One region of the Planosporangium spinosum genome, then DNA from elsewhere that is predicted to be linked to it. Evidence: predicted binding sites of a transcription regulator. Region 1 holds the regulator's gene; the other holds the start of a gene.
What was found. Region 1 encodes HrcA, which represses chaperone genes, less so after heat shock. Its sites were predicted from a motif close to GGTTNGCACNCTCNNNNNGAGNGTGCNAACC; they were not measured.
Positions count from the first base shown of each region.

Region 2: groES (co-chaperone GroES) is a predicted target of HrcA. The motif match lies at 2,384-2,414, and genes of this name have one in related genera.

Region 1 is NZ_JBLYUB010000017.1:125,911-133,544, forward strand. Features, by position in the region: gene ACNTMW_RS22245 (GlsB/YeaQ/YmgE family stress response membrane protein) at 48-323, shown strand; gene ACNTMW_RS22250 (GlsB/YeaQ/YmgE family stress response membrane protein) at 613-888, shown strand; gene ACNTMW_RS22255 (hypothetical protein) at 987-1,859, opposite strand; gene ACNTMW_RS22260 (enoyl-CoA hydratase-related protein) at 1,938-2,714, opposite strand; gene hemW (radical SAM family heme chaperone HemW) at 2,733-3,941, shown strand; gene ACNTMW_RS22270 (DUF4870 domain-containing protein) at 4,060-4,644, opposite strand; gene hrcA (heat-inducible transcriptional repressor HrcA) at 4,930-5,943, shown strand; gene dnaJ (molecular chaperone DnaJ) at 6,017-7,147, shown strand; gene ACNTMW_RS22285 (16S rRNA (uracil(1498)-N(3))-methyltransferase) at 7,263-7,634, shown strand, end outside.
Region 2 is NZ_JBLYUB010000005.1:90,164-97,797, reverse strand. Features, by position in the region: gene ACNTMW_RS08965 (molybdopterin-dependent oxidoreductase) at 1-79, opposite strand, end outside; gene groL (chaperonin GroEL) at 252-1,895, opposite strand; gene groES (co-chaperone GroES) at 1,981-2,295, opposite strand; gene ACNTMW_RS08950 (DUF1918 domain-containing protein) at 2,738-2,935, shown strand; gene ACNTMW_RS08945 (class I SAM-dependent methyltransferase) at 3,131-4,309, shown strand; gene ACNTMW_RS08940 (hypothetical protein) at 4,410-4,709, opposite strand; gene ybaK (Cys-tRNA(Pro) deacylase) at 4,825-5,304, shown strand; gene ACNTMW_RS08930 (hypothetical protein) at 5,377-5,508, opposite strand; gene ACNTMW_RS08925 (hypothetical protein) at 5,895-6,149, opposite strand; gene tsaD (tRNA (adenosine(37)-N6)-threonylcarbamoyltransferase complex transferase subunit TsaD) at 6,212-7,258, opposite strand; partial or broken gene rimI (ribosomal protein S18-alanine N-acetyltransferase) at 7,351-7,634, opposite strand, start outside.

The DNA.
Region 1 (7,634 bases):
CATTACTCCGGAAACAGCTGGACATGCCCTCGGCCAAGGAGGGAACCGTGGCCATCACCGGCATTATCACCGCAATCATCGTCGGTCTGATCATCGGCGCGCTGGGCCGTCTCGTGGTGCCCGGCCGCCAGAACATCCCGATCTGGCTGACCATGGTCATCGGTATCGTCGCCGCACTCATCGGTACCGCGATCGCGGGGGCGATCGGCGTCGCCAACACCCGCGGTGTGGACTGGATCGAGCTGCTCATCCAGGTGGTTCTCGCCGCCGTGGGTGTCGCGTTGGCGGCCAGTATCAGCGCACGCCGCCACACCACCGTGTAGTGCCCACCATCGATCCCTCGTCAGCCGGCTGATCTCTCGTCGGTCACTGACGCCCGCCGGCCGGCGCTCTTTCTCCGGTGCGGTCCGGCGTTTCCGTCAGGGGCGGTCCCGTGTTTCCGTGGGCCTCGTCGCTTCCGTGGGTCTCGTCGTTTCGCCGGCCTCGCCGTTTCCCCTCGCCACATACGGCCGCGTCAATTTTGTGTGCGGCGGGAGTTTGGTTCTCTTCGCCGGGGGGCAATAGATCGGCGACAGAGAAACCCGAACCCCCCGGCTGTCAAGGAGAGATACCGTGACTATCACCGGCATTATCACCGCGCTCATCGTTGGTCTGATCATCGGCGCGCTCGGTCGTCTCGTGGTGCCCGGCCGCCAGAACATCCCGGTCTGGCTGACCATGGTCATCGGTGTGGTCGCCGCGCTCATCGGTACCGCGATCGCGCGGGCCCTCGGCGTCGCCAACACCAACGGTGTGGACTGGATCGAACTGCTCATCCAGGTGGTCCTGGCCGCCGTCGGGGTCGCCCTGACGGTGAGCATCACCGGCCGCCGCCACACCACCATCTGACGCCGTCCGTACGGCACGGTGCAGCCCCCCGGACCGGACCGGGGGGCTGCACCATGTCTGGAGGATCGCGGTCGGAGCGGATCGCTAGCCGGGCCCGCTCACGCCTCCTGGTAGACCTCGGCGAGCACCCGGCCGCTGTCGCCGGGGCTGGCGGTGATCTTCGACCAGGAGCCGCCCTTCGCGGTCCACTCCCGATCGGCGAAGCGCACCCGCTTGATCCCGCGGTCGGAGGCGTAGGCGACGAGCCAGTGGGCGTACTGCCAGCCGGCTCGTACGTCGGTGACCCGGACGGTCAGGCCGGGCAGGTCACCGGCCGTGACGGCGGAGGTCCGGGGCCCCCAGTCGGCCCGCAGTTCGGCCGCGAGCTCATCGGCGGCGGCCGGCCCACGCTTGGCCGGCTCGCCCGACACCGTGCAGGAGACGGCGCCCACGGCCTCCCCGGTCAGCGCCTTCGCCAGCGACTCGGACTTGCCGGCCCACTTCTCGTACGCCTCCGGGTGGGCGCTGCGCTGTACGGCCTGGGCGGCGTCGGTGACCCGCATGGTCTGCCAGCCGTCCACGCGGAGCAGGCCGTCGTAGAACTTGCCCGCGGCGTACCGCGGGTCACTGATCTGTTCCGGGGTGCCCCAGCCCTGGCTGGGGCGCTGCTGGAACAGGCCGATCGAATCGCGGTCACCGCCGCTGAGGTTGTGCAGCTTGGACTCCTGCCAGACCGTGGCCAGCGCGACGGTGACCGCGCGTGGCGGTACCCGACGGCTCAGGCCCACCGCGGCCACGGTCGCCGCGTTGGCCATCTGGTCCGCGTCGAGGGTGATCTCGCCGGTACCGTCGTCGACGACGCACGGCCGCGCCGTCGGCAGGTGCAGGGCCAGTTGTCGGCCGAACCGGTCGACGACCACCAGAGCGCCCACCGTGATGGCAACGGCGATCACGAGCACAGCCGCCAGGACGGTCCGAATACGCAAGGTCACCCCCACCGATCGATACGCCCAGCCTACGGGGCGATGCAAAATACCCCATTTGTGACCAGTGAACCAGGAGACACGCCCTCAGTCGCGCGGTACCCAGTTCGCGTCGCGTTTCTCCCGGAATGCCTGGATTCCCTCCAGCCCCTCCGCCGACCCGAAGTAGCGGACCGACAGCGCGGTGAGCGCGTCGAGATCGGCGCGGATGTCGTGGCCGCGGCGCAGCAGCCGCTTGGTGCCGTCGAGGGCGCCGGGCGCCCCGCGCACGAGCGCGTCGGTGTAGCGCGCCACCGCCCCGTCGAGCGCGGCGGCCGGTACCGCGGCGGTGACCAGGCCGATCTCCGCCGCCCGGGTGCCGTCGAAGGTCTCCCCGGTCAGGTACAGCTCGGCGGCGGCGCGCGGGGCCAGCCGGGGCAGCACGGTGGCTGAGATCACGGCGGGGATCACGCCGATGCGTACCTCCGAGAACGCGAACGTCGCCTCGGCGGCGCAGACCGCGACGTCGGCGGCCGCGATCAGCCCCAGGCCCCCCGCGCGCGCCGGGCCGGCGACCCGCGCCACCACCGGTTTGCCGCTCTCCCAGATCGCGGCGAGCACCTCGCCGAGGCGGCCGATCGGAGGGCTGCCGTTGCCGCCCGCGGCCAGCGCGGCCCCCGTCTCCTTCAGGTCGGCCCCGGAGCAGAAGACCGGGCCGGTGTGGCTGAGGACGACCACGCGCGTCCCGCTGTCCTCCTCGGCGGCCCGCAGCGCGGCCAGGAGCTGCTCGATCAGCGCCGAGGAGAGCGCGTTGCGGTTGGGGGGACTGTCGAGCGTGAGGGTGGTGACCCCACGGGCGGTCTCGGACCGGACGAGCTCAGGCATGCGGGCACACTAGACGGCATGCCCGGAGCACTTCCAGACGGCGAGCCGGTTCCCGTCGACGGTTCCCTGCCGCCGTCCGCGCGTAACGCCGACCGCCGCGCCGGTTTCGGCGTGTACGTCCACGTCCCGTTCTGCGCCAGCCGCTGCGGCTACTGCGACTTCAACACGTACGCCCCCGGCGAGGGCGTCGTACGCGACGGCTATCTCGACGCGGTCCTCGCCGAGCTGGCGCTCGCCGAACGGGTGCTCGGTGAGCCACGCACCGTCGACACCGTGTTCGTCGGCGGTGGTACGCCCACCCTGCTGGACGCGGGTGACCTCGGCCGGGTGCTGGAGGCGATCGACAAGACCTGGGGGCTGGCCGCCGGGGCGGAGGTCACCACCGAGGCCAACCCCGAGTCGGTGGACCCGGCGAAGCTGCGGGCCCTGCGCGCCGCCGGGTACAACCGGATCTCGCTGGGCATGCAGTCGGCGGCCCCGCACGTCCTCTCGGTGCTCGACCGCCGGCACACCCCGGGCCGCGCGGTGGTGGCGGCGGCCGAGGCGCGGGAGGCCGGGTTCGACCACGTCAACCTGGACCTGATCTACGGCACACCGGGGGAGACCGCCGAGGACTTCGCAGCCTCGCTCGCCGCGGTCGTGTCGGCCGGTGCCGACCACGTCAGCGCGTACGCCCTGATCGTTGAGGAGGGCACCCGGCTGGCTGCCCGGATGCGCCGGGGCGAGCTGCCGTACCCGGACGACGACGTGGCCGCCGACCGGTACCTCGCCGCCGAGGCCGCGCTGACCGCCGCGGGTCTGCGCTGGTACGAGGTCTCCAACTGGGCGCGCGACGAGGCCGCCCGGTGCCGGCACAACCTGCTGTACTGGACCGGCGGGGACTGGTGGGGGCTCGGGCCGGGCGCGCACAGCCACGTCGGCGGGGTGCGGTGGTGGAACGTCAAGCATCCGGCGGCGTACGCTGCGCGGCTGGCGGCGGGGGAGTCCCCGGCGCAGGCTCGGGAGCTGCTGACGCCCGGCGAGCGCCACACCGAGGACGTGATGCTGCGGCTGCGGCTGTCGTCGGGGCTGCCGCTGGACACGCTCGACGATGCCGGGCGGGCGGCGGCGCACCGGGCCGCCGGCGCCGGACTGCTGGACGCGGCGGTGTTCGGCGCAGGCGGGGCGGTGCTCACCCTGCGCGGGCGGCTGCTGGCCGACGCGGTGGTCCGCGACCTGTTGCCGTGACGCGCGCCCGTGGTCGGCAGCACGCGCCCATGGTCGGCGGCGCGTGCCCATGATCGTCACAACGTCCGGCACGTTGTGACGATCATGGGACGTCGAGCCGGCCTGGCTCCCTGCCCGGCTACTTTATGAAGCCGGCCGACATCGGGTAGCGGTAGAGCTCGCCCTCGTTGGCCTTGACCCCGGCGATGACGCCGAAGATGACCCCGATCGCCATCACGGCCAGGGTGGGCAGGAACAACAGGAAGCACCCGATGATCCAGGCGACGAAGCCGAGGATCGACCACAGGATCTGGAAGTTCAGCGCCGCCACGGCGTGCGCCCGTACCGCGGGGGACTGCTGCCCCTTCGCCAGGTAGGCGATCAGCGGGGCGACGAAGCCCAGGAGGCCGCCGCTGACGAACATGCCGGCCGCGCCGCCGAAGTGCGCCACCAGCGCCCAGGTTTTGTCGTCGTTGCTGGCGTACCCCGGCGGGGGGACGCCCGGGCCGGGCTGGTAGCCACCGGCCGGAGGGGGCGCGTACCCGCCGGGCGGCGGGGGCGGGTACCCGCCGGGCGGCGGCGGGGGCGCGTACCCGCCTGACGGTGGCGGCGGGTATGAGGGAGCGGTCGCCTCGCCCGGGGTGGAGGCCGACGGTGGTTGCGGGGCGGTGGGGTCCGGCGGGATGCCGGTGCCCTCGCCCGGAGGGCGGGGTGGTTCTGTCATGTGCGCCACCGTAGAACCATCGATCAATTCGCGGTAGCGACCTGGTGCGACATGTTCGAGACAACCAGACCTGTTTCGGCGTCCGGTCGGTCAGGGGAAGACACCCCGGGAGAGCCGGCCGGTGGGCCGGCACCCCAGCGGGCGAAGAAAGTACGTTATTCATGCGCGAAACGGACAAAAGAAGCATCGCATCGGTCTGGCCTGCGGCGCTAGACTGGCACTCACTTATCTGGAGTGCCAGCCGGCCCGTCGGGGACGGCGACGAGCCCGACGGGAGGTGCGGCCATGGCCCTCGACGATCGTAAGTTGGAAGTGCTGCGCGCCATCGTCGAGGACTACGTCGCGACCCAGGAGCCGGTCGGCAGCAAGGCGCTCGTCAAGCGGCACAACCTGAGGGTCTCGCCCGCGACCGTGCGCAACGACATGGCCGTGCTCGAGGAGGAGGGGTACATCCGGCAGCCGCACACGAGCGCCGGCCGGGTGCCCACCGACCGCGGGTACCGGCTGTTCGTCGACCGGCTCAGCCGGGTCAAGCCGCTGTCTCCGGCGGAGCGCCGCGCGATCGAACGGTTCCTGCTCGGCGCGGTCGACCTCGACGACGTCGTGCACCGCACCGTGCGGCTGTTGGCCCAGCTCACCCGCCAGGTCGCGATCGTGCAGTACCCGAGCCTGTCGCGGTCGAAGGTGCGCCACCTCGAACTGGTCCCGCTGTCCACCACCCGACTGATGCTGGTGATGATCGCCGATACCGGTCGCGTCGATCAGCGCCTCGTGGAGCTGCCCGGCACGCTGCCCGCCGACGACGTGGCCCACCTGCGCCGCCTGATCAACGAAAAGCTGGCCGGCAGCGCGCTCACCGAGACCCCGCCGCTGGTCGAGGCGCTGCTGGACGAGGTGTCGCCGGCGCTGCGGCCGGCGATGACCGCCCTGTCCACCGTGCTGCTGGAGACGCTCGTGGAGCGCAAGGAGGAGCGCATCGCGCTCGCCGGCACCGCCAACCTGGCGCGCGGCCTGCTGGACTTCCAGGGCGCCCTGCGGCCGATCCTCGAGGCGCTCGAGGAAGAAGTGGTGCTCCTCAAGCTGTTCGGTGAGGTGGAGCCGAGCGGGACGCGCGTGCTGATCGGCGACGAGAACGAGATCGAGGACCTGCGGACCACCTCGGTGGTCAGCACCGGGTACGGACCGGGCACCATTGTCGTGGGCGGCATGGGTGTGCTCGGGCCGACCCGCATGGACTACCCCGGGACCATCGCCACCGTACGTGCCGTGGCACGCTACGTCGGCGATCTGCTCGCATAGAGCTGACACTGCAGTGACACACAGCTGATACGGCTGACCAACAGGCGCATAGAGCGAGGGCAGAAGGACGCACGTGGCCAACAAGGACTACTACGGGATCCTGGGGGTACGTCGGGACGCCTCCGCGGACGAGATAAAGCGGGCCTACCGGAAGCTGGCCCGCGAGTATCACCCTGACGTCAACCCGGACCCGGTGGCGCAGGAGAAGTTCAAGGAGATCAACGCCGCGTACGAGGTCCTGTCCGACCCGGCGAAGCGCGAGATGGTCGACCTCGGCGGCGACCCGCTCGCCCCCGGTGGTGGCGGACCCGGCCCCGGCGCGGGCGGGCCGTTCGTGGGCTTCCAGGACATCATGGACGCCTTCTTCGGTACCTCCGCGGCCCGCGGCCCGCGACCCCGGGTGCGGCCCGGCGCCGACGCGATCCTCCGGCTCGAACTCGACCTCAACGAGACCGCGTTCGGCGTGGAGACGCCGATCACCGTCGACACCGCCGTGCTCTGCACCACCTGCTCCGGCGCGGGTACGGCGGCCGGCACCCACCCTGCCACCTGTGACGTCTGCGGCGGCCGGGGCGAGGTGCAGTCGGTGCAGCGCACGTTCCTCGGGCAGGTCGTCTCGGCCCGCCCCTGCGCCGCCTGCCAGGGGTACGGCACGGTCATTCCGCACCCGTGCCAGACCTGCGGCGGCGACGGTCGGGTACGCACCCGGCGCACGCTGACGGTCAAGATCCCGGCCGGGGTCGAGGACGGCATGCGCATCCGGCTGGCCCAGCAGGGCGAGGTCGGCCCCGGTGGCGGCCCGCCCGGCGACCTGTACGTGGAGATCCACGAGCGCACGCACGACGTGTACTCGCGCAAGGGCGACGACCTGCACTGCCGGGTCACCGTGCCGATGACGGCCGCCGCCCTCGGCACCCGGCTGACCATCAAGACGCTCGACGGCGAGGAGAACGTCGACGTCCGGGCCGGCACCCAGCCCGGCGCGACGATGCGCATCCGGGGCAAGGGCGTGCCGCACCTGCGCGGCACCGGCCGGGGGGACCTGTTCGTGCACCTCGACGTGCGTACCCCGACCAAGCTCGACCCGGAGCAGGAGCGGCTGCTGCGCGAGTTCGCCCGCTCCCGGGGCGAGGAGGTCGCCGAACTGTCCAAGCAGGGTGGCTTCTTCTCGCGGATGCGGGACGCGTTCAACGGCCACGCGTGACCTTGTTGACAGCCTTGATCATCACAACGTCCGGGAAGCCGTGGTCGCCCACCACTCGGGGGACCACGGTTTCCCGGACGTTGCGTCGATCACGCGCCGATGAGTTGCGTCGATCATGAGTTTGCCGCTGTTTCTCGTCGACGCCCTGCCCGACGGCGACGAGTTCCACCTCGACGGGCCGGAGGGGCACCACGCCGCCACCGTCCAGCGCCTGCGCGTGGGCGAGCACCTGCTGCTCGGCGACGGCCAGGGCGGTACGGCCACCGGCGTGGTCACCGCCGTCGGCCGGGGCACCCTGGACGTGGCGGTCACCGGCCGTACCCGGGTCGCGGCGCCGACCCCGCGACTCGTCGTCGTCCAGGGCATCGCCAAGGGCGACCGGGGCGAACTGGCGGTCCAGGCGATGACCGAGGTCGGCGTGGACGAGATCGTTCCGTGGGCCGCGGCCCGGTCGGTCGCGCGGTGGAAGGACGACCGGCCGCTCCAG
Region 2 (7,634 bases), on a different contig from region 1:
GGTGGTCCACGCCTCCAGTCTTGCGCAGTCGGCGGTCCTGCGCGCCGCCGGGGCGCCGCCGGGGCGCCACCTCCAGCATCGAAAGAACGATCCCGCAGGCACCCGTGGAACAACGATCAAGCAGGCACGCGTGGAACAACGATCCCGCAGGCACCCGTGGAACAACGATCACCCGGGGCACGCCTGGAACGTGGAAACGGCCGGCTCACCCTCTCCGAAGAGGGCGAGCCGGCCGTTTGGGTCGGTTCCGGTCAGAAACCGGGGCCGTGCTGGTGTCCGTGGCCGTGGCCGTGACCGTGACCGGCCGCCGCCGGCTCGGGCGCGGCGGGCTTCTCCACCACAAGGCTCTCGGTGGTGAGCAGCAGGCCCGCGATCGAGGCCGCGTTGGCCACCGCGCTGCGGGTCACCTTCACCGGGTCGACGATGCCGGCCTTGACCAGGTCGACGTACTCGCCGGTCGCGGCGTTGAAGCCGGTGCCCCACTCCGCGTCGCGGACCCGCTCGACCACGACGTACCCGTCGAAGCCGGCGTTCTGGGCGATCCACCGCAGCGGCTCGACCAGGGCGCGGCGCACGATCTGCACGCCGACCGCCTCGTCGCCACTACGGTCGAGGTTGCCGTCCAGCACGTGCGAGGTCTGCACCAGCGCCGCGCCGCCACCGGGGACGATGCCCTCCTCGACGGCCGCCTTGGTCGCGGAGATGGCGTCCTCGATGCGGTGCTTGCGCTCCTTGAGCTCCACGTCGGTGGCCGCGCCGACCTTGATGACGGCGACGCCGCCGGCGAGCTTGGCGAGGCGCTCGTTCAGCTTCTCGCGGTCCCAGTCGGAGTCGCTGGCCTCGATCTCCTTGCGGATCTGCTCGACCCGTGCCGAGATGTCGGCCTCGCTGCCGGCGCCGTCGACGATCGTCGTGTTGTTGTTGGTCACGACGACGCGGCGGGCCTGGCCGAGCTGCTCCAGGCCGACCGAGTCGAGCTTGTAGCCCAGCTCGGGCGCGACCAACTCGCCACCGGTGAGGATCGCGATGTCCTGCAGCATGGCCTTACGGCGGTCACCGAACGCCGGCGCCTTGACCGCGGCGACCTTGAGGGTCTTGCGGATGGAGTTCACGACGAGCGTCGACAGGGCCTGGCCCTCGACGTCCTCGGCGATGATCAGCAGCGGCTTGCTGGCCTGCAGGACCTTCTCCAGCAGCGGCAGCAGCTCCTCGATAGCACTGATCTTCTGCGTCGTGATCAGGATGTACGGGTCCTCGAGGACGGCCTCGCCGGCTTCCGGGTCGGTCTGGAAGTACGGCGAGATGTAGCCCTTGTCGAACTGCATACCCTCGGTGACCTCGAGCTCGGTCGCGAGGGTCGAACCCTCCTCGACCGTGATGACACCGGTGCGGCCGACCTTCTCCATGGCCTCGGCGATCAGGTCACCGATCGTCGGGTCCTGCGCCGACACGGTCGCCACCTGGGCGATCTCGTCGCGGCTGGCGACCTCGGCGGCCTTGCCCCGCAGCGCCTCGGCGATGGCCGCGGTAGCCGCGTCGACGCCCCGCTTGAGACCGGTCGGGCTGGATCCGGCGGCGACGGCGCGCAGGCCCTCGCGGACCATCGCCTGGGCCAGGACGGTCGCCGTGGTGGTGCCGTCACCGGCGACGTCGTTGGTCTTGGAGGCGACCTCCTTGACCAGCTGCGCGCCGAGGTTCTCGTACGGGTTGGCGAGCTCGATCTCCTTAGCGATCGTCACGCCGTCGTTGGTGATGGTGGGTGAGCCGAACTTCTGCTCCAGGACGACGTTGCGCCCACGGGGGCCGAGCGTGACCTTGACCGCGTCGGCCAGCGCGTTGACGCCGTGCTCGAGCCGGTGGCGGGCGTCGTCCGCGAAGCTCAGGATCTTCGCCATATGGGGTTCCCTTCACGAGCCACCGCCCCGGGGCCGGCGCTGGTCGCGCACCGGACCCGGGGCGGCGTCCACGGGTGTTAGTGGGTCACTTCTCGATGACCGCGAGGACATCCCGGGCGGAGAGCACCAGGTACTCCTCGCCGCCCCACTTGACCTCGGTGCCTCCGTACTTGGAGTAGATCACCGTGTCGCCGACCTTCACGTCGACCGGGATCCGGTTGCCCTTGTCGTCGAAGCGACCCGGGCCCACAGCGAGGACGGTGCCCTCCTGCGGCTTCTCCTTCGCGGTGTCGGGGATGACGATGCCCGACGCCGTGGTGGTCTCGGCCTCGTTCGCCTGGACCAGAATGCGGTCCTCGAGCGGCTTGATCGCAACCTTCGTCGCGGTAGTCACGGGCATACCCTCCTGGGGTATTAGGTTCGTGTCTCCTGCCGCCTGGCGCTTCCGTCGTCGCGGGTGCCGGAAACTCCGGGCTAGGCACCTGTGTGTTTGGCACCCTCAGGGTGAGAGTGCTAACCGGAGGTTATTCCCAGAGCTAGCACTCCGTCAAGGAGAGTGCCAACGAACACTCACGCCGACACACCCGCGGATGACCGCCCAGCGGGACTGCCCATCCTGGCGTCGCTTAATCAGCCCGGACGGTATCGACTCCATCGCCGCCGGTGACACCGGTCGCCGTCCGGCCGACGGCAGGCCATATTGGGTAACGGGGCGGCATCCGGTCACGACAGGTCGGTCCCGCGTAGTGCAAAGTGCGCCGGCCTCGGGTAGAGCACCATGCGCCACACTCCCGAGTGCACCACCACGTCATCGGAGCCACCCACACGAGGAGGTGATCTGCATGCGGGCAACCGTCGGTGACCGACTGCACGTCCACGGGCGTACGGTCGGCGACAAGGACCGACTCGGAGAAATCATCGAGGTACGCGGCCGGGACGGCGCGCCGCCGTATCTGGTGCGCTTCCCGGACGGGCACGAGAGCCTGCTCTACCCCGGCCCGGACTGCGTGGTCGAGACCCGCGAGAACGAGAACGCCTGACGGCGGGAACACCGTCCGGAAACGGACGTTCCCGGGCGGCCCGGACGATACGGCGTCCGGACCGCCCGGCGTCCCCGCACCGGCCCGCCCGGCGTCCCCGCACCGGCCCGCCCGGCGTCCCCGCACCGGCCCGCCCGGCGTCCCCGCACCGGCCCGCCCGGCGTCGCCGCCCTCGTGGTCGCCCACAATGGCGCGATGGACACCGACCAGCTGGCGACCCTGCGTAGCGTCGAGGGTGCGCGGGCGCTCGCCGCCGCCACCGAGGTCGCCGACCTCGACCCGCTCGCGGCGGCATCCGCGCTGCGGTCCCGGGAGATCGCGTCCGACCTGGCCGCCGCCGCGCTGACCCAGGCGGTACTGCGCCGCCGGGCCGGCACGAAGTTCGGCGCCGACGCGGCCGGGATGTTCTTCACCAGGGCCGGGCTGGAGCAGGCGACCCGCGCCGAGGTGGCGGCCCGCCGCGCGGCCCGGCTGGCGGCGTCCGGCGCCCGTACCGTCGCCGACCTCGGCTGCGGTGTCGGCGCCGACGCGATCGCGTTCGCCCGGGCCGGGCTGCGGGTACTCGCCGTCGACGCCGACCCGCTGACCGCCGCGGTGGCGAGCGCGAACCTGGTCGCGCTCGGCCTGGCCGACCGGGCCACCGTGACCGCGGCGGACGCCCGCGACGTCGCGCTCGACGAGGTGGACGCGGTCTTCTGCGACCCGGCCCGGCGCACCGCCACCGGGCGACGGGTGTTCGACCCGACCGATTACTCCCCGCCATGGGACTTCGTCGCCGGCCTCGCCCGGCGGGTGCCCCGGACGGTGCTCAAGCTCGCCCCCGGTATCGACCACGCGCTCATCCCGGACGGCGCCGAGGCCCAGTGGGTGTCGGTGCAGGGCGAGGTGGTCGAGGCCGCGTTCTGGTGCGGTCCGCTGGCCGAGGTACCCCGGCGCGCGACCGTCCTGCGCGGCGGGCAGGAGCACGAGCTGACCGGGAGCGGCGAGGAACAGGCACCGGTCGGCCCGGTGCGCCGCTACCTGTACGACCCCGACGGCGCCGTCGTCCGGGCGCACCTCGTCGCCGAGTTCGCCGCGACCGTACGGGGGACGCTGGCCGACCCGACGATCGCCTACGTCTACGCCGACGACCCGGTGCCCACCCCGTACGGGCGGTGCCTGGAGGTGCTGGACGCCCTGCCGTTCTCGGTGAAGCGACTGCGTGCGGCGCTACGGGCCCGGGGGGTGGGCCGGGTCACGATCGCCAAGCGCGGCTCGGCCGTCGACATCGAGCGGCTGCGCCGCGACCTCAAACTGGTCGGCGCCGGTGAGCTGACGGTGGTGCTCACCCGGGTGGCCGGAGCGCCGACCGCGCTGCTGTGCACACCGGCCTGACGGCCCGCCCGGAGCCACGCGGTTTCTGTCGCGGCCGCTCGCGACCGCGCCGGCTCCGCCGGCCCGGACCGTACCGTCGGTGCCGGGTCCGGTGGCGGGTTCAGTGCCGGGTCCGGTGCTGGCGCAGGTCGCGTACCTGGCGCAGCGCACCGCAGCCGCCGGCCCGGAAGGTGCGGGTGCGCCACGTTGCCGATGGCGGGTCCTGTCCGGTCACCGCCGCGCCCCGACCGGCCGTGGTCACCGCCGGCCGGTTGCAGCGCGCCTCGGTCCGGTGCACGGTCGCCGTGGCCCTCCGGTGCACCGCCGACGTCGCTCCGGCCCACGCGCAGGCGGCCAGCAGCACCACCGCGGCGAGGACGCAGGCCGGCACCCAGGCGTACGCCCGGCGACTCCCCGTCATTGCGGACACCTCCATCGTCGGCCCCAAGATAGGTGATCGCGGCCGGCCGGGCCATCCGGCGCCCGGACGCCCGCCGCTGCGGACGGTGCCGACGCCGACCGGTACCCTGCGTGTCGTGGCAGGGCAGGGTACGCCGGCGACCGTGCTGCTCGGCAAGCAGAAGGTCGCCCACCAGGTGCACTCGTATCACCATGATCCCCGCGCCGAGTCGTACGGGGCGGAGGCCGCCGCCGCCCTGGGCATCGACCCCACCCGGTGCTTCAAGACCCTGGTCACCACCGTCGACGGGGCGCTGACCGTCGCCGTCGTACCGGTGACCGGCGCACTGGATCTCAAGGCACTCGCCACCGCCGTTGGCGGCAAGCGCGCCGCCATGGCCGATCCGGCCCAGGCCGAGCGGGCGACCGGGTACGTGCGCGGCGGCATCAGCCCGCTGGGGCAGCGCAAGCGGCTGCCCACCGTCGTCGACGCCTCGGCGTCGGAGCACGGGACGGTGTACGTGTCCGCCGGCCGGCGCGGGTTGGAGATCGAACTGGCCCCGGCCGACCTGGTCCGGCTCACCGGCGCCACGGTGGCGCCGATCGCCGCGCCGTAGCCCCCCGCTCCAGCCCCCGCTCCGCGACCGTGGACGCTCAGGGGGCCTGCCGCACCGTCACGTGTCCACGATCTACGAAGAGACGGTCGCCGTGCCGTGCCAGGAGCGCCACGGCGCGGCGTACGCGCCGTCGGCCTCGATCAGCTCCCGGTGGCTGCCCAGCTCGGTGATGCGCCCGTCCTCGACGACGGGGAGGGTCTTCATGGTGATCCTGACCCTATGGGGGTACGCCCGCCCACCGCTTTCGGTTTTCCTCCTGTTCAGGCGGACGAACTGTTCGGGCGGACGAACCGGGACGGGTGACCACCTCGCCCGGTCGACCCGACGTCACCGTGATATCCCGCTACAGTCACCTCGGGTTTACCCGACAGCCCTACGTTTCACCTGCCGGAAGGCGTCAACCCTTCACCTGCCGAAGGCGTCGAACAAGGAGAACGAGTACAGATGGCCGAGGTAGTTTCCGCGATTGCCGTGCAGGTCGTCAGCGCCCTGCTGATCTCCCTCATCATGGCCGCGGCCAAGCGGCTGACCGGTCAGCCTGCCTGACCGGCGGACCCGACTGACCGCCGCAGCCGCACGGCCCGGTACGCCTATCGGTCGACCGGCGTGAAGTCCCACGAGTGGGGGCGTCGGGCGACCAGGTGACCGGGTGGCGCGGGCAGCTCCTCCGGAGCGCCGCGCCACTTCGAGATCACCACGATCCGGTCGTCAGCCGAGGAGAACACCTCGGTGCTGACATGCAGCGGGCGGCTCTCGATCTCGGGTACGCCCGCCTCGCACACCCAGGACAGCAGGTCGGCGAAGCCCTCCGGGTGGGCTCGCACCTCCCACATCCGTACGATCACCGCACTCCCCTCCCCCGTCGCCGGCGGCCGGCGATCTCGCCCGGCCGCCACGGCCAGGGACCTTACCCCGCCACCACGCCCAGCGGCAGCGCGGAGTCGGCCGGCAGGTCCAGCGCGCTCGGTTGGGCGCCGGCGGCCACGAGATGCGAACCGAGCGCCGCGACCATGGCGCCGTTGTCGGTGCACAGCTTCGGCCGCGGTACCCGGACCGTGATCCCGTACTTCGCCGCACGCTCCTCGGCCACCGCGCGCAGCCGCGAGTTGGCCGCCACCCCGCCGCCGATCACGAGCGTGCCCACGCCGTGGGTGCGGCAGGCGTCGACCGCCTTCGTCGCGAGCACGTCACAGACCGCCTCCTGGAAGCTGGCCGCCACGTCGGCCACCGGTACCGGTTCGCCGGCCCGCTGCCGGGCCTCCACCCATCGGGCGACGGCGGTCTTCAACCCGGAGAACGAGAAGTCGAACCGGTGGTGCTCCAGGTCGCGCGGGCCGGTGAGGCCGCGCGGGAAGCTGATGCTGGCCGGGTCTCCCTCGCGCGCGGCCCGGTCGATCGGCGGCCCGCCCGGGAACGGCAGCCCGAGCAGGCGGGCGACCTTGTCGAACGCCTCCCCCGCCGCGTCGTCGATGGTGGCGCCCAGCGGGGTCACACCGGCGGCCAGGTCGTCGACGACGAGCAGGCTGGAGTGCCCGCCCGAGACCAGCAGCGCCACGGCCGGCTCGGGCAACGGGCCGTGTTCGAGGGTGTCGACAGCCACGTGCGCGGCGAGGTGGTTGACGCCGTACAGCGGCTTGTCGGCGGCGAGCGCGTACGCCTTGGCCGCCGCGACGCCGACCAGCAGCGCACCGGCGAGGCCGGGGCCGGCGGTGACGGCGATCGCGTCGACGTCGGCGAGGGTCACACCGGCGGTGTCGAGTGCCCGCTGCACGGTCGGCACCATCGCCTCGAGGTGGGCGCGGCTGGCGACCTCCGGCACCACCCCGCCGAAGCGGGCGTGCTGGTCGACGCTGGACGCGACCGCGTCGGCCAGCAGCGTGTGCCCCCGGACGATCCCGACCCCGGTCTCGTCGCAGGACGTCTCGATGCCCAGAACCAGCGGTTCGGATGTCATACCGGCTCCTCCCGGGACGTGCCGGACTCTGCTGATGCCTGCTCCTGCGACACGTGGAAATCCTCTGCTGCCTGCTCGCGCGCCATGCCGCAATCCTCTGCTGCCTGCTCGCGCGCCATCACGAGCGCGTCGGTGTTGCTCGGCTGGTAGTACCCGCGGCGCACGCCGACCGCCTCGAATCCGTACCCGGCGTACAGCTTCTGCGCGGCGACGTTGTCCACGGCGACCTCGAGGAGCACCCGCTGCACCCCACGCCGCCGCGCCTCGGCGAGCAGCGCCTCCAGCAGCGCCCGCCCGAGGCCCCGGCGCTGGGCGTCCCGGCGGACCGCGATGTTCTGCACCCAGCCCTCGTCGGGCGGGTTGACGGCCAGTCCGG